3 regions of the Exiguobacterium sp. N4-1P genome follow, and region 1 is predicted to be linked to each of the others. Evidence: riboswitches for the same ligand, from Rfam matches in the RefSeq annotation. Region 1 holds a riboswitch; each other region holds the start of a gene.

Evidence for each region. A riboswitch is a leader RNA that binds a small molecule or an ion and turns the genes downstream of it on or off. The one in region 1 is predicted to bind S-adenosylmethionine.
Region 2: it holds a riboswitch for S-adenosylmethionine, as region 1 does, so the genes downstream of both, A0126_RS14490 (LLM class flavin-dependent oxidoreductase) here and mtnK (S-methyl-5-thioribose kinase) in region 1, are expected to answer to the same signal.
Region 3: it holds a riboswitch for S-adenosylmethionine, as region 1 does, so the genes downstream of both, A0126_RS12490 (methionine ABC transporter ATP-binding protein) here and mtnK (S-methyl-5-thioribose kinase) in region 1, are expected to answer to the same signal.

Annotation. Positions count from the first base shown of each region.
Region 1 is NZ_CP022236.1:395,678-403,371, forward strand. It holds gene A0126_RS02115 (arsinothricin resistance N-acetyltransferase ArsN1 family A) at 1-239, opposite strand, end outside; gene A0126_RS02120 (1,2-dihydroxy-3-keto-5-methylthiopentene dioxygenase) at 428-967, opposite strand; gene A0126_RS02125 (methylthioribulose 1-phosphate dehydratase) at 983-1,603, opposite strand; gene A0126_RS02130 (2-hydroxy-3-keto-5-methylthiopentenyl-1-phosphate phosphatase) at 1,600-2,259, opposite strand; gene A0126_RS02135 (2,3-diketo-5-methylthiopentyl-1-phosphate enolase) at 2,256-3,446, opposite strand; SAM riboswitch class I at 3,527-3,628, opposite strand; SAM riboswitch class I at 3,833-3,935, shown strand; gene mtnK (S-methyl-5-thioribose kinase) at 4,012-5,181, shown strand; gene mtnA (S-methyl-5-thioribose-1-phosphate isomerase) at 5,178-6,224, shown strand; gene A0126_RS02150 (sugar ABC transporter substrate-binding protein) at 6,244-7,323, shown strand; gene A0126_RS02155 (sugar ABC transporter ATP-binding protein) at 7,320-7,694, shown strand, end outside.
Region 2 is NZ_CP022236.1:2,829,994-2,837,687, reverse strand. It holds gene A0126_RS14515 (MarR family winged helix-turn-helix transcriptional regulator) at 1-391, opposite strand, end outside; gene A0126_RS14510 (YczE/YyaS/YitT family protein) at 547-1,215, opposite strand; gene A0126_RS14505 (DUF817 domain-containing protein) at 1,374-2,153, shown strand; gene A0126_RS14500 (DUF2325 domain-containing protein) at 2,246-3,514, shown strand; gene A0126_RS14495 (DUF975 family protein) at 3,582-4,256, shown strand; SAM riboswitch class I at 4,447-4,551, shown strand; gene A0126_RS14490 (LLM class flavin-dependent oxidoreductase) at 4,625-5,683, shown strand; gene A0126_RS14485 (ATP-grasp domain-containing protein) at 5,680-6,627, shown strand; gene A0126_RS14480 (SRPBCC family protein) at 6,732-7,190, shown strand; gene A0126_RS14475 (ABC-F family ATP-binding cassette domain-containing protein) at 7,320-7,694, opposite strand, start outside.
Region 3 is NZ_CP022236.1:2,428,004-2,435,697, reverse strand. It holds gene A0126_RS12500 (MetQ/NlpA family ABC transporter substrate-binding protein) at 23-838, opposite strand; gene A0126_RS12495 (methionine ABC transporter permease) at 872-1,537, opposite strand; gene A0126_RS12490 (methionine ABC transporter ATP-binding protein) at 1,527-2,540, opposite strand; SAM riboswitch class I at 2,624-2,730, opposite strand; gene A0126_RS12485 (aminotransferase class I/II-fold pyridoxal phosphate-dependent enzyme) at 2,793-3,980, opposite strand; gene A0126_RS12480 (alpha-glucosidase) at 4,147-5,754, shown strand; gene A0126_RS12475 (MBL fold metallo-hydrolase) at 6,403-7,110, opposite strand; gene A0126_RS12470 (SMP-30/gluconolactonase/LRE family protein) at 7,218-7,694, opposite strand, start outside.

The DNA of each region.
Region 1 (7,694 bases):
CCGACGGACTGATAGACGGGACGCGGATTGTAGGCATCGAGCGAAATGAAGCCAAGAATCTTTGCCCCTTCATAGGCAACGTAACCGGCATGTCGCTCGGAGCGTTCACTGAACCATTGCTGCATGAAGGCGAGATCTTTCGTATCCGTCTCGAGCGTCGCGATCCGGTCTTCGATTCCTTCATTATATATGGCGAGCACGTCCGGTAAGTCGGTTTCTTGAACGAGACGAATCATCATACACGTCAGCTCCTTTTTGTGTCCTTTTCTTCATTATATCGGAGATGGACGAAACAAACGGCATGTTTCTAGAATAGGAAATGCTTCCGTACACGCGCTTTCCTCAAACATGTTTGTCAGACGACGTTTCCGTACAAAAAAAGCCCAGGTCCTCTATTGCTAGAAGACTTGGGCCGGACCGGACTGAATTAGTTTGCTGAAGACAGGGCGTCCCGCTCGTAAATCGGCACCCAGCCGTCCGTCGTGACGAAGATTCGGATCGCCACCACTTTCCGGTCTTCCTGGAGCGTGAAGTAGTGGCGCGTGTTGACGGGAACGGAAATCAAATCACCGGGATTGAGCTCGATGTTGTAATAGCCGACCTCCTCGTCTTTAATCGCAAACACGCCATGGCCGCTGACGATGAAGCGGACCTCGTCATCGGTATGATGGTGTTCTTTTTGGAAGTTGACGAGTAATTCATCGAGATTCGGTGTCGTATCCGACAGTGCGATGATGTCAGCCGTCTGGTAACCGCGACGTTCCGAAACATCTTTAATCTCGTCCGCGAATGTCGTTAAGATCGTCTGTTTGTCGTCATCCGTTAATGTAAAGTTCTCGACGAGGTCGCCCGGTAACTTCGAGACGTCCCATTGTTCATATAAGACGCCGCGTGAAGCAAGGAATGAAGAGACCTCATTTTGATCCGTATACCGTTCGTTTGTCTGTTGGAAAAGTACTGTTGCCATTGTAAATTCCTCCTTTTAATGAATCGCCTGTCGGCACGTTTGTAGTTTTAAGGTGTAACTGAACAAAAACTCGAATGCTTCCAACTGTTTTTTCGCTTCAAAGGCAGTCGGTGCCCAGACGGTGATGCCGTGATTGCGAATCAGGACGGCGCCGCTCTCGGCATGTACATGTGCTGCAAAGGCAGCGGCAAGCGTCGGAATGTCGGCATGGTTCGGGATAATCGGCACACGGACTTCCGCATCTTCTTCCCAACGGCCGAGTGCCTTGATGATTTCCTGACCGGCAAACCGAATCTCGCCTTGGTCGCCGTACAGTTCCGAAATGACATTATTGTCAATCGTATGGACGTGAAGGGAACACCCGGCAGTCGTTCGGTTGAAGACCTCGACGTGGAGCAACGTTTCGGCAGAGGGACGACCCGTCTGTTCGCCGATCAGTTGACCGGACGCGTCGACATGGACGAAGTCGTCCGGTGTATCCTGCCGTTTGTCCTTCCCGCTTGCCGTCACGAGAAATTCAGTCGGTTGATCGGCTGTCCGGATGGCGAGATTGCCGCTTGTGCCGGGGAACCAGTCGCGTGCTGCAAGTTCCTGTTTGACGGCACGTAATTCTTCATATCGTTTTAAGAAGGTCATGTGTACACCACCTTTGTCTGCAGATGATTCAATATGTCATGAAAGTTTTCAAACGGCGTATACGGGATGCCGTGCTGTTCACATAGCGTGATCAGATAATCCCGTGCATAAACGTGATCCGCCTGCTTAGCCAGTTCAAAATCTGTTACGGAGTCGCCGATCGCGATGATCGTGTCACCGTTCTGCTTCAGCTTCCGGGCGATCGAGGTTTTGCAACAGCCGCATTGATTTGTACAGGCCGCGTCGCAGGCATGCGGCCATTCGATTCGAACCGTCTCCTGGCTGAAGTCACTGCCGTTGCAATAAATCGCTTCGTCCGTCAGTACATCCGCAAGAATCGGCTGGACAAAAAAGTCGATCCCGCCGCTGACGATGGAAAAATCAATCTCGTTTGATTTGGCAAAAGCGAGTAAGGTGTCGAAGCCGGGACGAATGACTGCCTGTGTCATCAAGAAATCAATGTAGTCCTGTTTTTGACTGGACGGAAGCAGCTGAAACATCTGTCCGACGCCGGATTGAATCGAGAGCGACCGGTCGAGCACACCTTGTTTTAACGGTTCAAATTTTTCCGGCGGAGCGAACTCCTGCATCAAGGCGATGATATTATCGTGCTCCGTTACTGTTCCGTCAAAGTCACATAAAATCCGGATCGTCATTTCGTGATCCCCCAAGCATCGAGAGCGACACGTAATTCCTCGTGCCGGTGGGCGGCACTTGTCAGTGATTCGCCGGCCAGTGCTGCGCCCAGTGCCTGGCGGAAAGCGATGACTCCGGCCGCAGCACCTTGCGGATGACCGTGGACACCGCCTCCGGCATTGATGACGGAATCGACGCCGAAATCACGAACAAGCTGGGCGACGAGACCCGGGTGGATTCCGGCGGACGGGACCGGGAGAATTGTTTTGGTCTCACCGATTCGGGTCGCTTCGACGGCAATCCCGCGGGCCAAGTCTTTGGCGAGGGCGACATTCCCGTACGGCGACGGGAACAGTGTCAAGTCGGCACCGGCAATCCGCGGCAACGTTCCGAGCAGGACCGGGGCGGCAATCCCGTACTCGGGACTGGCGATCAAGGCACCGCTCAACGCCGGATGATTAAAGATCGGGACCGGGATTTCCGGATCGGCTGCCAGTTCCCGCAAGACATCAAGCCCGTATGTAAACGTGTTGAGCAGGAGGGCTGTCGCTCCGGCTTCGACCAGTCGTTTCGCCTGCTCTTTCAAGCGGAAGACCGGACCACTCAATGTAATCGCATAAAGGGCCCGTTTACCGGTCCGTTCATAGTGTGCATCGAGGACTTCCCGTCCAATCCGCGCCCGGTCGAGTGCCGGTGTCAGCGGATTGTCGTATAAGATTTCGTCATCCTTGACGAGATCAATCCCGCCGGCGAGCTGGGCTTCCAGTTGTTCCCGTAAAAAAACGAGATCCCGTCCGATGACGCCTTTGAAGATGCTCATCAACAGGGGGCGATCATGGACTTGGATCAATTGGCGGACGCCCTCAATGCCGAATTTAGCACCGGGGAAATCCGGTGTGAATGAAGCGGGAAGCTGAAGATCCGTCAGTTTGATTTGACCGTCGAGTGACAGCTTGCCGAAGACGGTCGTCAAAATCGCCGAAAAGTCTCGTGAGACGTTGTGTTCCGGATAACGGATCGTGACATACCCTTTTCCGTCGTGTTCTTCCGTATGGACGACTTGTCCTTTAAAGGATTCAAGCTGTTGTTGTTCCAAGTGATTCAAATCGGTCCATGAGCCGACCGTCAGACCGAGGGCGATTTGCTCTGCCCGTTTTGGTAACTGATCGGTCACGCCGAGTTGGTAAGTTGCGGTAATGTACGCCATGATCGTCGTCTCTCCCTTGTTAAAAAATACAAAAATGGTCCCTCGTCAATGACAAGAGACCATGAAAAATTGCGCGTGGACTCTTATCTGTCAGCGTGTTAGCTGCAAGAATTAGCACCGTGCCAACTGGTCGGTTGCTGCGACATCATAGGGCTCGTCCCTCCGTCTGCTCTTGATAAGAATTGGATGAAATTGTGAAATCTAATTGCAATTTTTACATGAGATGGACGTGATGTCAAATAATTTTTTGAAAATTTATTTTTTTTGAAATCAGCTTCTATAGATGGCGGTCTTTTAAATGGTTTTTCACTAAAAATTGGAATTGACAGATGATTTAAGACGGGCGTAATATTCGAATCAACATCGAACACAACAACCACATATGACTCTTATCGTGAGTTGGCAGAGGGAATTGGCCCGAAGACGCCGCAGCAACCGACCATCCGGCACGGTGCTACATCCAACAGACATTCGTCTGAGAGATAAGAGGACGGATGATACCCCGCGCCTCTTTTCTATGACGAAAAGCGGCGTTTTTTTGTGTAGAAATGAAGGGGGAAGCAAGATGGCATATCAAGCATTTACAGAACAGGACGCCATTAAACGTGTCCGGGAACTCGGACTCATCGGACAGGAAGAAGCGACGGCAGAAGAAATCGGCGACGGCAACTTGAACTTAGTCTTTCGGATTCAGGCAGGGAAAGAACGTTTGATCTTGAAGCAGGCATTACCTTATGCAAAAGTCGTCGGGGAAAGCTGGCCCTTGTCACTCGAGCGGGCCTGGATCGAACAGTTGGCACTGAAGGAATTCGCAAAATACGCGACGCCATTCGTTCCACGGGTCTTTCATGCGAGTCATGAAGAAGCGTATACAGTGATGGAGGACTTGTCGCACCTGCAAATCGTTCGGACGGGATTGCTCGCAGGCGAAACCTACCCGCTCCTTGCAGAACATGTCGGTTCTTACTTGGCACGGACGTTATTTTTCACGTCAGATTTTGCGCTCGGTCCGGTCGGAAAAAAACAGGTCGCACGTGACTATTACAACCCGGATTTATGCGACATTACGGAAAAGTTAATCTTTACGGATCCGTTTTACGACGCGGAAACAAACAACATCGAGAGCGGCTTGGAAACAGACGTACAGCAGCTCTGGCAGGACGAAAAACTGAAGCGGGAAGTCGCGAAGCTCGAAACGTTGTTCATCACGAAAGGGGAGGCCTTATTACACGGAGATTTACATACAGGAAGCATTTTTGCTTCGGCGGGCGAAACGAAAATCATCGATCCGGAGTTCGCTTTTTACGGACCGTTCGGGTTTGATGTCGGTCAGTTCATTGCCCACCTCTGCTTTGCGGCGTATCCGAACTATGCTGAGTTGCGGGAGAAGCGGGTGAAGGATATCGATACGTTCTGGCTGACGTTTGCTTCGACGTTCACGGCACTGTGGGAACGGGAAGCCGTCGAACCTTTCCGGACGGTACCCGGGCTTGTCGATGATGTCCTCAGTACAATTCTCCAAGACGCGCTCGGTTTCGCCGGTTGTGAACTGATCCGGCGGACGATTGGTTTGGCACCGGTCGCTGATTTGGAACAAATTCCGGATGCTGCGACGCGCCTTGAACGGAAACGTCATGCGTTACGCCTCGGGACGGCATTGATTAAACGGCGCGGCGAATGTAAGACGTTTACCGATCTCCGGAATTTTGACGTGACGGAGGAATTGAGCCGATGAGCGAGTTTATCCGTAGTGTCATCTATGAGCGGGCGTGCTTAAAGATCCTTGATCAGACCCGTCTCCCGCAAGAAGAACGGTACGAAGTCATTCATGATTTGGCGCAAGCGGTTGAGGCGATTAAACAACTTCGTGTCCGGGGGGCGCCGGCAATCAGTCTGTTCGGTGGATTCGTCCTCGTGCAGGAAGCGTTCCGGACGACGGGATCGCTTGACGAGGTCAAACAAAAACTGTTGACGGTATCGGCGGAGTTACTGGCGACCCGGCCGACCGCCGTCAATTTGCGGAACGTACTCGATGCGCTCAATCAGCTTATCCTTTCGAGCACAACGCTCGAGGAACTGCCGAAACGTCTGGAACAAAAAGTAATTGCCCTTTATGAAGCCGATGCCAAGACGTCACGGCAAATCGGTGTGCATGCGTTGGAGCTGTTTCAAGCGGGAGACCGGGTGTTGACGATTTGTAACGCCGGATCGATTGCGACAGCGGCGTACGGGACGGCACTGGCCCCGTTTTATCTTGCGAAGGAACAAGGCATCCCGTTATCCGTCTATGCGTCGGAAACCCGGCCTTTGTTGCAGGGGGCGCGCTTGACGACATGGGAGCTGCAACGGGCAGGGATTGACGTCACCTTGATCACGGACAATATGGTCGCGCATACGATCAAGGAAAAGCAGATCACCGCCATCATCGTCGGCGCGGACCGGATCACCCGTAACGGGGATACGGCCAATAAAATCGGGACGTTCCAGCTGGCGTTACTCGCACGTGCCTTCGGGATTCCATTTTATGTCGCGGCACCGCTGTCGACGTTTGATGTGACGAGTTTATCAGGTGACGAGATTGAAATTGAAGAACGCGATGCTAGTGAAGTGACACAACTGGCGGGGAAAGTAACGGCACCAGCCGGAACAAAGGTCTTTAATCCGGCGTTTGACGTGACACCGCACGAGCTCATCACGGCGATCATCACGGAACTCGGCGTCATTGAACGGCCGAGCGTGGAAACGATCGAACAGGCGATTGGACAACAGGTCATCTAAACAGACAGGAGAGATCGAGATGAAAAAATTAGCATTCTTACTCGCACCGGCGGTCTTGCTGGCTGCTTGCGCCAATAGTGAAGCGACACCGACGAAAAAAATCAGCGGTGTGCCGGAAAGTGTCCAAGGCGACATCAAGATTGCCGTCATCCGCAATCTGGCGTCCGATGATCATACGAAACAATTTTTAGACGGTGCCCGTTCGGAAGGGGAGGCGCTTGGGTTTAAGGTCAACATGTTCATTTCCGAAGGCAATGACGTCAAGTTCAAGGAACTGGTGGCGCAAGCCGTTCAGCAGGATTATGACGGACTGATCATCTCGCACGGAAAAGAAGATTATTCCTACGACATGATTAAACCGGCGATCGACAAAGGGATTCAGGTCGTGACGTTTGATACGGTGACGAAGAAAAAGGACCAGACGTTAACAGGCATCACGGAGACATTCCAGGATGATCACAAACTGGCAGAACTTTCACTCGATGAAGTGACGAAAGTGAAAGACGACAAGCCGGTCCGGGTCATCAAATTGTGGTTCGGTCCGGGGTTTGCACCGCTTGACCGCCGTCAGGAAATCTATAAGACGTATGAAGCGGACGGCAAAATCAAGACGCTTGAAACGGTCGGACCGACGAATTTCCAGGATGTCCAGGGCGATATCGCGACGAAGATGAACGCGATTCTCGCGAAATATCCGAAAGGAAGCATCGATGCCGTCTGGGGAGCGTGGGATGAAGTCGCAAAAGGCGCCTATAAATCCTTAAAAGACAACAAACGTCAGGAAATCCCGTTGATTTCAATCGATGTCTCGAATCAGGACATCAACCTGATGCGTGAGAATGGCAGCAACTGGGTGTCGACGAGTGCCGTTGATCCGCATTTGATCGGACAGACGGACATGCGCCTGCTGGCGAAAAAACTGGCCGGCGAAAAAACACCGGGCAGCTTTGATCTGGACGCTAAATTAGTCGAGCAAAAGGCGCTCAAAGCCGATACGACGATGTACAATCTCGATACAATCATCAAGGGCTGGAGCACATCCGAGAAATTCAATGAACCGTGGATGGAAAAACTACGGAAAGCGAATGCTGCGAAATGACGCATCTGGACGCGACGAACCGGCTCGAGATGCGTGGGATTTCAATTGAATTCCCCGGTGTCAAAGCGCTTGATGCTGTTGACTTTTCCGTCCGCCGCGGGGAAATTCATGCGCTCGTCGGAGCGAACGGCGCCGGTAAGTCGACGCTGATGAAAGTATTGGCGGGAGCGCATGCGGCGTATGACGGGACGATTTCGTTTGAAGGTGTGCCGTTGACGATCGATTCGCCGCGTGCCGCGAAACGGGCGGGAATTGAAATCGTCTACCAAGAAGTCGATACGGCATTGATTTCATACTTGACGGTCGCGGAAAACATTTGCCTCGATTTGTTGACGAACGGACAGCTCAAAGGGGTCATCCGGCAACGCCGG
Region 2 (7,694 bases), 600 kb from region 1:
GTGCGAGTTGATCTTGTTCTTCTTCAGTAAAGCCGGTTAACAGACTTTCCAAGAAGTCATCTTTTTGCTGGCGCAATTGTGTGATACGCGTGGCACCCTCTGCAGTTAATGAGACGAGGATGACACGGTTATCGCTCTCAGAACGGACACGTTGAATCATTCCGTTCGTTTCGAGATGTTTTAAATGTCGCGTCACGGCAGCGTTGTCGACATTGACGCGTTGCTGCAATTCTTTTTGACTAATTGTCTTTCCGACCTCGAGTTGGGCTAGTAAGTCCATCCGAGTCTGACTGAAGCCATCTGTACATAAATCAAATTTTTGCGCAATCGTCTTATTGACCGAGACGAGCGCATAAATGAGGCGTCCTTTTTCCGTACAAGAAATACTCAAATCATCACATCCTTCCCTTCGTCCCAAGAAACCTTTGACGTATCAAAGATTGATATGTAAACGAATATAACGTGTATTTTTTACAGGTGCAACTAATCTGCTTCATCCACAAAAAAAGATACCATTTCTTTCGAAACGATATCGAGTCAGGCGGCTCAGCTGATTTTTTGTTCGTTCGGTCGAACGACCCCAGCATCGATTGCGGCAATCATCCGGCGGAAATAGACTAACCAAAATTGAAGAAACGGTCCAATCAAAAAGATCGAGAGGATGGTCCCGAAAAAGACGGGGCCACCGAGTAACCAACCGAGACCACATGCCGTTATCTCCATGATTGTCCGCATCATCCGGATTGAGGTTCCGAAACGATCCGCTAACGTCAAGGTCAATCCGTCACGTGGACCGGCGCCGTATCCGACGGCGACGTAAAGTCCTGCCCCCATGCCGATGATGAAAATACCGAAGATGAGCCATACAGCGTTTAGCCAGACAGCTGAAAACGACGGAAGCAAATGAGAACCAAGTACGAGGTTCATGAAGACACCGACGAAAATTGCATTGACGAGTGTCCCGACTTGCGGTCGAATCCGGTCGAGTAAGTATTTGACGAGGACGAGCAGCAGACCGACGAGAAGAATGACCGTCCCGACTGACAAAGGTGTTTTGTTTTGAAGACCGAGATGCAGGACATCCCAAGTCGAGACACCGAGGTTAGCGGTGATCATGATGGAGGAACCGACGGCGAGTAAAAAGAGACCGCTTAAAAATAAGAACCACTTCAACGTTGCGCGCAGCAACCAGGACGTATGGAAACGTTTGAACATCGTTGCGTGTCACCTCGATTCAATAAGATACGTATTCGTTAACTGTATCACGTTCGTGGACTAAAGCAGAAGCAACAAATTGTCGAATGTCCAACTTGAGAAGGAGGGAGGTACGGCGAACGTCTCGTATACTTAAAGAAAGAAGAGGAGGGACGTCGATGCGATTGATCCGCCATCTCATCCGTTTTACATATCTTGAAGCGCTCTGTTGTATCTTTCCAGTAGCCATCTTTGCTGCACTCGCCTTATCACGTTATTTGCCGAGTGAACCGATTGCCCGTTATGACATCCTGTTACTGTGGTGTCTGTTCGTCCAAGTCGCCTTACTCGTGACTCGTTATGAAACGAAAGAAGAGTTCAAGCTGATTCTTATTTTTCACGTCATCGGATTAGGACTTGAGCTGTTTAAAGTCCACGTCGGCTCGTGGAGTTATCCGGAAGACGCTGTTTCGAAAGTGTTTGGTGTTCCGCTCTACGCAGGTTTCATGTATGCCAGTGTCGCGAGTTACATCTGTCAGGCGTTTCGGCGACTTGATCTTCGGTTTACGTCCTTTCCACGTCCGACCCTCGCACTTGCTGTCGGGAGTTTGATTTACTTAAACTTTTTTACGCACCACTGGATGCTCGATTTACGGTGGTTCTTGATGGGACTCGTCATCGTCGTCTTCTTTAAATCGTGGGTCTACTTCCGACTAGAGGATACGGTTTACCGTCTCCCGCTTGTCTTATCATTTTTACTAATTGCCTGGTTCATTTGGCTGGCGGAAAACATCGTCACCTTTTTTAAGGGCTGGGTCTATCCGCATCAGCAAGAGGGCTGGGCACTTGTCGATTTTGGCAAATTATCGTCTTGGTTCTTACTCGTCATCATTACCGTCTTGATTGTCGTCGTCGAAAAATACCGAAGTGGCGACTCCGCAGTCGAAGTTAAATCGTAACCCGTAATAAAAAAATACCCGGTTGTTTTTTTACACGGGTGAAGCATCTTGACCTTGCTATAGTTTAAAAAAATAGTAAAGGGGTTTTTAACATGATGCATCACGTAATCGAACGAGCGAAGGAGTTAGTTACAAGCAAACTGAACATCGTCGAGACAGCAGACGACTGGGGTTTGTTACTTGAAGAAATCAACGGAATCGATGAATGGGTCCAGCTGTCGCAGTACTACGCGCCACGTCAAACAACGACGAAACTAGTAGAATGTCCGGAAACACCATCTAGCCTCCCGATCAAAATGATCCAGGAACGGAAGGAAGAAGTTGAACGGACTGTCGAACAACGGTATTCCTATACGTTCGAACGGCAATTAAAGGGCGGCTCGTTACGGGAATGGCCAAACAGTCATGTCTCAGAAACAGAAATCCGTGACTGGAACCTGGAGCATGGGATGGAAGTCCGTGTCCAAGTCCTACATCAAGATGAGCGCCGGACGTCGCTTGAAATCTTAGCCGTCGTCGCGACGGATCAAGTAAAACCACTTGCAGAGCGAATCGTTTTTGAAAAGTGTATCGTCAAGAACCATGGCATCATCGAAGCGACGATTGACGGTCCACTGCAAGATGAGACGGGAAAACCGTTCTATTACACGACACCACTCGAAGACATGCGGTTCTTCCAACTGAAAGCAGGTCAACTCGTCGACCTCGTCATGTGGAAAGGTCATCCGGAGACATTGACGATTGTTTGGAAACACGCATTTCATTATGAAGTACCGACCATGACGGAATTACCGGCACGCGACGTATCGAATGGTTCGCCCGAGTCCGCCACTGCGTCACCTGCAAATAAACAGGCGAAAACAGGACGCTACGACAAGATGATGCAACGGAAACCGAAGGCGAAGAAAGTCAAAAAAGAGCGGCGCCTCCGGGAGAAAAAAGCCCATCAGCTCGAACGCCTCGATACGACGACGTTACCCGGTCAACCAATCGAATTCGTCGATAAAACGGCACTCGATTTTGCTTCCTACGACGGCATGCGTCTCGTCATCGTCGGTAATGAGCAACAGCGCGCCGTCTACCGCGACTTCTTTGCGGAGACGGGAGTCGAATTAATCCATCTTGGCGGTGACGCCCAAGCCGCGAAAAAAATCGCCTGTCTCGCGAAAAAGACGGACGCGATCGTCGTCGTCAAAAGTCGGGTTTCTCACGCAGCAGCGGCACATGTTCTCGTGCAAGCAAAAAAGCACGATATTCCGTTTGCGATTGAACGACTCGATGGACGACGCTCTTTGTATACGGCGTGCCAGCAACAACTTGAAAAAGCAATGGTCCAACGTTTACTAAAAGACGAGCGTTAAAAAGTGAAACCTCCTCAAAAATAAACCGTAAAGAAAGGTAGCACTTATTTTTGAGGAGGATCTTTCGATGTCAAAACAATTAAAATTAGCAGCGCGCGAGTCGTTGCAGGGACGATGGGGCTTCATGGCATTAATGATGTTGTTGTTCTTAATCATTCAAGGCGTTCCGAACGGATTTGCGTCCTCACCCGAAGAGGATTTCCAATTTATCGACTTGATTGGTATGCTCTTGACGGTGTTGACCTTACCGGTTGCAATGGGATGGTCATGGCTCGCCCTATCTGTCGCCCGAGACGAGCAGACGAAAGTCGCCGATTTGTTTGAGCCGTACAAAATGTTCTTGAAAGCCATTGGAGTGTCAATCGTCCAAACCTTTTTCTTAGGGCTATGGTTCTTACTTTTCATCATTCCAGGAATCATTAAGTCATTCTCTTACATGTTGACGTATTACATCATTCGGGACGAACCATCGATTGGCATCCTTGATGCCATTACGCGTTCACGCCAAATGATGGATGGACACAAAAAAGAGGCGTTTTTCCTCGTCCTTTCGTTCATCGGTTGGTTCTTGCTCGGAATTGTTACGATCGGAATCGGTTTCCTCTGGATTGGCCCGTACTTCAGCGTCACAATCGCGAAGTTCTACGATCGCGTGCGTGGGGAAGAAGTTTCGACGACTGGTCACCGGACAGCCATGATGGATGCAAATCACAATGACTCACCGTTCGTATCACCAGAATGAATTGATTTTGAACAGCACCATACAAAGCAGGGATTGCCATCTTAAACCGATGTGCAATTCCTGTTTTTAGCTTCTAGACAAAGAAGTATCAAGAAACAGAGTGATTTTCCAAATGTTTTTTAATTCCGATAGGAAAAGAAGGTTTAAAGGTTGCTTTACTCTGCTAAAAGATGTACGCTAATTTCAATTATTCTTATCACGAGAAGTCGAGGGACTGGCCCGACGACACTTCAGCAACCCCGCATGAGCGGAAGGTGCTACTTCCAAGAGGAATTTATTCCTTTGAAGATAAGAGCCGACAGTAGACATTCGTCGCTCTTTTCTAAACGAAAAGAGCGATTTTTTTATGCAAAAAGGGGGCACAGGGGATGGAATACGGATTTTGGTTACCAATCTTCGGAGGTTGGTTACGAAACGTCGAGGATGAACAAATGCCAGCGACATTCGATTATGCGAAACAAGTCGCACAGACGGCAGAACGGATTGGCTTTTCTACGACATTGATTGCAGAATTGAACTTAAACGACATTAAAGGAATAGCCGAACCGAGTCTTGAGGCGTGGACGACGGCAGCGGCCATCGCGGCGACAACGGAACGGTTGGAAATCATGACAGCCGTCCGGCCCGGTTTTCATAATCCGGCGACGACAGCAAAGATGGCGGCGAACATCGATCAGCTGAGTAATGGACGCTTCACGCTCAACGTCGTCTCGGCCTGGTGGGAGGAAGAAGCCCGTCAGTACAATGGGATATTTACAGCCCATGACGAACGATATGCCCGGACGGAAGAATTCGTGACGGTCATGAAAGGATTATGGGCGGACGCATCACCCTATAGTTTTGATGGGGACTACTATCAGCTGGAACGGGCAGAGCTTCACCCGAAACCCGTTCAGCGTCCCGAAATCAAGCTCTACGCTGGTGGTGAGAGTGAGACGGGGAAACAGACGATCGTCAATCACTGTGATGCCTATGTCATGCATGGAGGAACGGTCGATGAAGTCGCGACGAAAATTACGGATATGAAAACCCGCCGCGCGGTGACCGGGAAACAGCCGCTTGCGAGTTTCGGACTGGCGGCCTATATCATCTGTCGCGAGACGGAAGAAGCGGCGCTCGAAGAATGGCGCCGGATTACGAACGTCAAGGAAGACGGTGCCGGATATGCCGGATATGACGACTTCGTCAGTAAATCGCAACTCGAACAACAGGTCAAACGAAATGACTATTCGGTCTCAAACCGGGGACTGCGTCCGAACTTGATTGGGACGCCGGATCAAATCGCAGAACGGATTCTTGAATTTGAAGCAGTCGGCGTGACATTGCTCTTGCTTCAATTTTCTCCGCAACTCGAAGAAATGGAACGCTTTGCCCGCGAGGTCATGCCACGCGTCGAAGCGAAACGAAAGGTAGGTCAACTAAAATGACGAAAATTCATATCTTACACGAAAATCAGGAATGGACGGATCATTTAATCAAGCGACTCGAGGAACTCAACTTACCGTATGAACAGTGGCACCTCAACGAAGGGGTCGTCCCACTCGATGAAACACCACCGGAAGGCGTTTTTTACAGCCGGATGAGTGCCTCGTCCCATACGCGCGGGCACCGCTATGCACCAGAATTGACGGAAGGGGTCCTCGCTTGGCTCGAAGAACATGACCGGACCGTTTTCAACGGAACTCGTGCGTTACGACTCGAGGTCAGTAAGGTCAACCAATACACCGCCTTACGAAAAGCAGGTATCCGTGTTCCGAAAACGACGGCAGCCGTCGGACGTGATCAAATCGTCCAAGCCGCTCAAAACATCGGAGTATCGTCGTTCATCACGAAACACAATCGTGCCGGTAAAGGACTCGGCGTTCAATTGTTCCACTCGATTGAAGCACTCGAGACGTATCTTGACGGACCGACATTCGATGAGCCGGTCGACGGCATCACGTTGATTCAAGAGTACATTCAAGCACCTGAACCCTACATTACGCGTTGTGAATTCGTCGGTGGTAAGTTCGTCTATGCGGTCCGTGTCGATACGTCGGAAGGATTCGAGCTCTGCCCCGCGGATGCTTGTGTCATCGATGATTTGTTCTGCCCGGTCGGAGAAGAGGCGGCAGAGACACCGATGAAATTCCAAATTGTCGACGGGTTCGATGACCCGATCATCGCCCAGTATGAAGCGTTCCTGCAAGAAAATAAAATCGCGGTCGCCGGGATTGAGTTCATCAAGGATGCAGACGGGACGATTTATACGTACGACGTCAATACGAATACGAATTACAATTCGGACGCTGAAGCGGCAGCTGGGAAGTTCGGGATGCTGGAACTCGCAACATTCCTTGGTCATGCGTTAGAACGTCAAACCGTGAAGTGAACATCAAAAACCACTTGAAGTAAGAAAAATACCCTGATTGTGCCGGAGTCGAGCGTTAGAACGACGGACATCAGGGTATTTTTAAACTAAAAGGAGGTGGTGTCATGGTGACGTGGCGTGAAGAAAAAGTACTTGCGATTCCAATCGAACAGGCGTGGCATCTGTTTGATCACGATCGACTGCAACGACTCATTCCGGGTGTCGTCCAGCATGAGGTGATTGAACGTAAGCCGGGCGTCGTCGGATCGACGTACCGGCAAACCTACATGCAAGGGAATCGTCTTGAAACCTACATCGTGACCGATCTCGCTTATACGAATGAACCGGACTATAAACAAAATACGATTGGTTTTACGTTAGCGAAGATGTTTCGCCTTGAGATGTCGTTTGCGCTGAAGCGAATTGATGCGACGAGCTGCCGTTTGATTTACACGGGGAAAAATGAAGGCGTCAACTTCGTCGGTCGCAGTCTCTTATCGTTAGGCGGAGAACGTGAAAACGAGAAAATCGTCAAAGGATTTCTCGAGCGGCTCGAAAAAGAAGTGAAGCAAATCCAAGAATAAAAAGGTACGCTTACTCTCGATTACTGCGAGAATAGGCGTACCTTTTTAAGTAAGGAAGATGATACTTAACAAAAAAATATAAACGTATTTACAAAAAACTGCCCCCGATTAACGAGGACAGTCGACAAATCAATGTGCGTATAACGCAGTCAATTGTTGTTGGATTGAATCGTTGTTGAGGTACTCATCGTACGTCGTTTCTTTATCGACGATTCCGTTTGGTGTGAGTTCGATGATCCGGTTCGCAATCGTTTCGACGAACTGATGGTCATGCGAGCTGAAGAGCATCGCACCTTTGTAAGCAATCAAGCCATCGTTGAGTGCTGTGATTGATTCGAGGTCTAAGTGATTCGTCGGATCGTCAAGGACGAGGACGTTTGAACCACTGAGCATCGCTTTCGATAACATACAACGGACTTTTTCTCCCCCAGAGAGGACTGACGCTTTTTTCATGACTTCTTCTCCGGAGAAGAGCATCCGACCGAGGAAACCACGGAGGAATGT
Region 3 (7,694 bases), 1.0 Mb from region 1:
TCCGTAAAAGTGACACTTCTGCTCAATTCGCCCAGTCTGGTTTGCTGAATCCTTTGAATGATTTTTCGATCACTTCATTAAAATCATCCGATTTGACGACAGCGGTTAAGTCTTTGGCCAGTTGTTTGTCTTCGTCACTTGTCTTAACAGCGACTAAGTTGCGGTACTGCTCGTTCATCGTCTCGAGTGCGAGTGCATCGAGTAAGTCGAACTTCGCAGCAAGTGCGAAATTTCCGGGAACAGCTGAAATATCAACACTTTCGACAGCGCGTGGGAGCTGAGCGGCTTCAAGCGGTTTGATGACGAGTTTCTTTGGATTTTTGATGATGTCCTTTTCTGAGACGGTCAATGGATCGGTATCTGCTTTTAGTTCAATCCAACCTTGATCCGCTAACAGGTTTAAAGCACGTGCCTGGTTCGTCGGGTCATTGGGTGTTGCGACTTCAGCACCTTCTTTGACATCGTCCAACGTTTTATAGGACTTGCTGTATAATCCCATCGGTGCGGTTGGGACGGTGATCAGCCCTGTGAGATCGAGATTTTTTTCTTTCGCAAACGTTTTTAAATAAATTGAATGCTGGAACAGGTTGGCATCGATATCACCGCTCCCGAGGGCAAGGTTCGGTTGAATGTAATCACTGAATTCGACGATTTCGACGTTGTAGCCTTTCTTTTCGAGTCCCGGTTGAATCGCTTCTTTGACCATATCGCTATACGGACCACTCGTCGCCCCGATTTTGATGGACTTCGTTTCTTCATTTGCACTGCTGTCACCGCATCCGGCTAAGATGCTTGCTCCTAATAATCCTGTTGCTAAAAAGGCATAGCGTTTTTTCATCGTAATCTCTCCCTTGCGTTCTCTATTTGTAAGTTATCGTTTATCGGCGACACGTGCGAACCGGTTGCCGAGTGCCTGAATGACTTGAATGATGACGACAAGCACGACGATCGTCATGATCATGACGACGTTATCGTACCGATAATAACCGAACCGGATCGCGAGGTCACCAATTCCGCCGCCACCGACGATCCCTGCCATCGCTGAGAATCCGATCAGGCTGATCAAGGTCAACGTCAAGCCTTGAATGATTCCGGGCAATGCTTCCGGAAGGAGAACACTGATAATGATGCGAAGCGGTTTCGCCCCGCACGCTTCTGCTGCTTCAATCAAACCGGGTGGAATCTCACGGAGTGAGGTTTCGACGAGTCGGGCGAGAAACGGAATCGCGGCGACGCTCAAGCTGACCGAGGCGGCGGCAGGACCGATCGTCGTCTTCGTGATGAGTTGCGTCAATGGAATCAAAGCAACGAGTAGGATGATGAATGGTAACGAGCGGACGATGTTGATGGCGAAGTCCAACGTCGTTCGAATGAAGACGTTTTGGAAAAAGAGTCCGCGGTCGGTGATGAATAATAAAATCCCGAGTGGAATTCCGATGATGATGGCGAAGGCGAGTGAAATGCCGACCATGAAGGCCGTCTCTCCGAGTGCTTTCGTTAAGTCAGGGAGTATGGTCGTAAACCGGTCAAGCGACATCTTGAATCACCTCGATTGCGTGCAACTGTCCCTCGAGCCAGGTTAAGGCACGATTCACGTGCAGTGTCGGTCCCGTCAAACTGACGATTAAGACGCCAAACGCGACGTCCTGAATGTAGTCGACCTTCCCATGCAGGATGCTGACTGCGATATCGAATTGTTTGATGGCTTCAGATAAGGTACTCTCACTTGTTTTTTCACCCGTGAACTGAAGTCGAATGACTTTGCCGGGTGTCGTCCGTAAAATCCGTTCCGGCAACTCGATTTGGAGTGCCGTATCGACGTAATGTTTTGTGACCGGATGTTCGGCTTGACTAAATATGGCGTAAGTCGAAGCGACTTCGACGACTTCACCGTGCGCCATGACGGCGACGCGGTGACAAATTTGTTTGACGACGTCGATTTCGTGGGTGATGAGGATGATCGTCAAACCGAGCCGGGCGTTCAAATCTTTCAGTAAATCGAGAATCTGGAGCGTCGTCACCGGATCGAGCGCTGAGGTCGCTTCGTCACAGAGTAAGATGTTTGGATTGTTGGCGAGCGCTCGTGCGATGCCGACGCGTTGTTTTTGTCCACCACTGAGTTGGCTCGGATAGTTCGTCTCGAATCCTTCGAGTCCGACGAGTGCCGTTAATTCTTGAATCCGTTTCGGGAACTCACGTCGTTTGACACCGGCAGCCTTTAAGGCGAACGCGATATTGTCGGCAACGGTGCGGGACTGAATCAGTTGAAAGTGTTGAAAGATCATACCGACCCGGAGACGGAGTTTGCGGAGAGACGTTTTGGAGACACGTGATAGATTGGCTCCGTCTACTATGACCGTACCGCTCGTCGGTGTCTCGAGTCCGTTAATCAACCGTAAGAGTGTACTTTTTCCGGCGCCGGATTCACCGATGATGCCGAAGATTTCCCCTTGTTCAATCGTTAAGTTGACATCGTTTAATGCAAAAATCGGTGTACGGTCACGGACAAATTGTTTTGTGATGTGTGCGAACTCAATCATGATGTTTCCCTCCCGATACAAAAAAATCGCTTTTTTCCAGTTAGAGAGCAACCAGAAAAAAGCGACGAAGTGTAGAATTTCGTAACTTATCTCTCAGAACAAAAGAAGTTCTGTAGGATGTGGCACCGTTCCATTACTGGTGGTTGCCGGACGTCGTTGGGCCTAATCCCTCGGTCGCTCTCGATAAGTAGCTATGCTGTTGGGATTTACTTTAACGGAAATGATTCCCATCTGTCAAACGTTTTTTCAGAATTATTCGGCAACGGCGGTTTGGAAGAGCTGAAGGGTCCCGATTCGCTTGACAGCCTCGACGAGTCGGTCGACATCGGCAATCAGACTGATCCGGACGTAACCTTCACCGTATGTACCAAAGAAATGACCCGGTGTCACGGCGACATGCGCTTCGTCGAGCAGGTGATCGGTGAAGCTTTGGGACGTGAAGCCGGACGGAACAGGGAGCCAGACGAAGAACGAACCGCCGGGAACCGGTCCGTCCCAGCCGATTTCGTTTAATGCACCGAACAACGCATCGCGTCGCGTCTCATACAAGGCGCTCAGTTCACGGACACATGTCTGATCGCTTGAAAGTGCGACCGTCGCTGCATGCTGGATCGGTGTGAAGGCACTGACGTAAAGGTGTTCCTGGTATGTTTCGATGCTCGCGATGACGGACGGATTACCGATTGCAAAGGCAATCCGGAAGCCGGACATGTTGAACCGTTTAGAGAGTGAAAACAACTCAATCCCGACATGCTTAGCGCCTTCCGTCTGGAGGAAACTCCGCGTCGGACCATCGAAACTGATCCCGCCGTACGCTAAGTCATGGACGACGCAAATGTCATGTGCATCAGCGAACGCGACCGTTTGTTCAAAAGCCGCTGCCGTCGCTGTCGCACCGGTCGGATTACTCGGATAGTTGAGGAACAACATCCGGGCTCGTTCGACGTCAAGCGAATCGAGGAGATCATAGTCAGGCAAAAAGCTATTTTCAGCGAGAAGCGGAAGCGTGATCGGATACGCACCGGCAAGTGCTGCGCCTGATAAGTAATCCGGGTAACCTGGATCCGGGACGATGACCCCTTCACCGGGATTGACGATCGTCTGCGGAAGGGCGACGATGCCGGCCTTGCTTCCGAGTAAAATCGCGACTTCTGTCGCCGGATCAACCGACACGCCAAATTCTGATTCATAAAAATTAGCGACGGCCTGTTTTAAGAAATCATGTCCGCGAAACGGCGGGTATTGGAGATTACTTGCATCATCGATGGCTTGTTTTAAAGCATCGAGAATATGTACGGGTGTCGTTTGGTCCGGTGTTCCTTGACCTAGCGTGATGACGTCGTGTCCTGCGGCTTTGACGGAACCGATCCGTTGGGCAAGTTCTGCGAAGACGGGATCGGGCAAGCGATCGATGGCGATCGATGGGGCGAAATGTTTCATCTCTGTTCCTCCTTCAGGTATTGTCGTCAAGAATAGCGAATTTTCAGTCAAAATGAAAGAGGTTTTTTAAAATTCCTTAAAAATTAGAAGAACATTCCAATTTCAGACGATGTTCTTGATACACTAGACAAGTAATCGATTGACTACTAGACGGGAGATGGAAAAGATGAATCGGACCTGGTGGAAAGAAGCCGTCGTTTATCAAGTGTACTGGCGGAGTTTTAACGACTCGAATGGAGACGGGATGGGGGACTTGCGGGGCGTGATTGAAAAGCTCGACTACATCGCCTCACTGGGGGTGGATGTCATTTGGCTTAACCCCTGTTATACATCACCTGATATCGACAACGGTTACGACATCGCTGACTATTACGGCATCATGGAGAAAGCCGGCACGATGGCAGATTTGGACCAGCTGATTGAATCGGCGCATGCGCGCGGCTTAAAAATCATTCTCGATCTTGTCGTCAATCACACAAGTAATCAACATCACTGGTTTGAGGAGTCGCGCCGTGATCAAACGAATGATAAGTCAGATTGGTACATTTGGCATGACGGGGAAAAAGGAACACCACCAAACAATTGGCGGTCGTATTTTGCGCCGAGTCCATGGACATGGGATGAAGGACGGCAACAGTACTATTTTCATTCGTTTGCGTCAGAACAACCTGATTTGAACTGGGAACAGCCTGCCGTCCGTCAAGCTGTCTACACGATGATGCGATGGTGGATTGACCGAGGCATCGATGGTTTCCGGATGGATGTCATTAACTTGATTAAAAAACGAGCGGCGTTTGACGATGTGGAGGATCCGTTTGACTTGTCCTACTTAGGCAATCAACCGGGAGTCCATGAATTTTTACAGGAGATGCATCAGGAAGTTCTTGCGGGGAAAGACTTGTTTACGGTCGGGGAGATTCCGTTTGTCGGTCCCGAAGACGGGCTGTTATATGTCAGCGAAGAACGTCAGGAGTTACAGACGTTGTTTCATTTCGAAGTCGCCGATGACATGGAAGAAATGGACCTGCTGCGGTATAAACAGATTCAAAAACGGTGGTATGATGCGCTGTACCCGAAAGGCGTCGCTTCACAATTTTTGAATAATCACGATCATACAAGACAAGTCACGCGCTTCGGTAGCGAGTGCTATCGTGTCGAGAGCGCCAAGTTACTCGGCTTGATGCTACACACGTTACCGGGTATCCCATATGTCTATCAAGGAGAAGAAATCGGGATGACGGGTATTCGTTTCTCGGATGCTTCTCTGTACCAAGACGTCGCCTTCCGTAATCGTTACGAGGAGCGCGTCGCAGCGGGAGAGCCGAGTGGCACTGTCTTGTCATCGATGCAGCTACGGGCGCGGGATAATTCGCGGACACCGATGCAATGGGATGATAGCCGGGCAGGCGGATTTACGACAGGGGAACCATGGATGACGGTCAATCCGAACTATAAAACAATCAACGTGCAGGCAGCTGAACAGGATCCGCAATCGGTTCTCGTGTTTTACCGGGAGTTGATTCAATTACGAAAAGAACATCCTGTCATGGTGTATGGCGTGTATCGTGATTTGGCGATTCAGGATCCTTATCTTTACGTATATGAACGGGAATTCGAAGGGGTGACGTGGCGAATCGTCTTGAACGTCCATGATGAACAGGTCGAAACGACATTCGCCTTACCGAATGAACAGTTACTTCTCTCGAACTATGAAGAGAGTGCAAGTAAGATCTTGCAGCCCTATGAGGCACGCCTGTACCAAACGAGTCGGTGAAATAGTGAAGGGTCTCATCTTAGGAAAATACAAGAAAATGACACGCTAGAAAAGTGCCGTGGTTTTGAGGAACATTCTGATCGAGGGTCATGACAAGAGCTAGGTCCCGCTGATTTCGAACGGGCTGATGAAAAAAGAAGGAGCTGACTCAAGAGTCGCTCCAATATCAATCAGAGTGACAGACGGTTTTGTTATCCTCACCGCGAATCGCGCTACCTTTTCCCACAGGGGTCGAGGATGAATATTCCCGTCCTCCATTAAGCAAATGGCCGATGACCCACTTTTGACGGGATCATCGGCCATATCTATACAAATGTTTATTGTTTCAGATAGTTGAGTGTTTGACTGAGATACGTATGGAAAAGTCCTGATTCCTTTTAATCGAGAGTGGTTCCCGCTTTTGAGTCAGACCCTTTGAGCGTGTAGAAAAACGTGTGCGAGAAGTGAATACGCTATGTCTAGATGCGATCAGTTCCTCGTCTCGTCTTCAAAGCGACAGGGGCGCGAACGATTGCTTTTTTCGGTTTAATGCGATTCAAGACGGATTGCGCTCTAAATCGGCTGCATGAATTGTCTATACTTACGCTTTTACCTCCCGCACTTCCTGCTTTTTAAGCAAGGTAAAGGGTTCGGTAGATTGTTGTGGGATCAGCGTTTTAACAATTGTTCAAACCGATCGACAGCTTCACGCATTTCATAGCTCGGTGCGAGAACGAGAGGACCATGTCCAGTCGCAAGGATGTCGGGCGTCAGTTCCGTCAATTGATGGGCGGACTTCAAGGCGACGTCTTTATCCCAAGTCGCGAGAGCAGGGAACGGGAACTGCCAGCGCGTATCGCCGGAAACAGCGATTCCGCCTTGTGTTTGGAAGGCATCTCCGGCAATCAACGTCCGACTGCCTTCATGCCATAAGGAAATCGAGCCCGGGGTGTGCCCGGGAGACGTAATGACGCTCAGGCTTCCGACTTGTTGGCCGCTTTCAAGCAGACGGTCTGGTCGTGTCTTGATGTTTTTCGGGATGCCCCCTTTTAAGGGTGTCGTCTCTCCTTCACGAAGCGATTCGTCACCGCTAAGAAGCGCTGCGTCGCGGTAACTGATTGCCACTTCGGCGAGTGGAAAGGCATTCGCTAAGAAGTCGAGTGAACCGACATGATCAGCGTGGGCATGCGTCAAGATGATGGAACGTAACGGTTTGTGATGGGACTTGATGACGCGATGGATTGCTTTGGCGTTCAGTGAAATCCCGGTATCGATCAAGGTCAGGCTGTCGGCTTCTTCAAAAAGGTAGCAGTTGACCGGGAAAAAAGATGGTGTCGTCTGTAATTGATGGAGTCGTTCAATCGTTGAGATTCGCATAGCGTTTCACTCCCTCGTTAAAATAATCATCGATACTTTAGTATCACCTGTTTTAGTACAGGCGTCTACAAAAAAACTCCTCGACTGGACCGAGGAGTAAACAAAAATTAATACGTGACTTCGAAGACGGCACCAGCATGCGCAGAGTCGTCTCCATCTGCCGCTGTCGTGACGAGCAGACGATCTTCATAAGCGATTGGGCACGTCGGATTTGCAACCGGGAAATCGATGTGTGCGAGCTTCTCGCCCGTTTCAAGATTCCAACGTGTAATGCAAGAACCGGCGTAATGCGCGATGAAGACATGTCCATCCCGGTCTTTCGTCATGCCGTCCGGAAAACCATCTTCTTCTTCTAAATCGATTGCTACGCGACGATTCGTCAAGGGTTGATCGGGTGCATAGTCAAAGGCGTAGACTTTTTTAGTCGGTGTGTCGATATGGTACAGCGTCGTTCCGTCCTCTGACCAGACGAGACCATTTGAATTCGTGAGTCCATCATGCAGAACATCGATTGAGCCATCGTGACGCAAACGGTAGAGACTGGCCGTTTCCCCGTCCTCTTCATTGATGCTACCGGCTACATA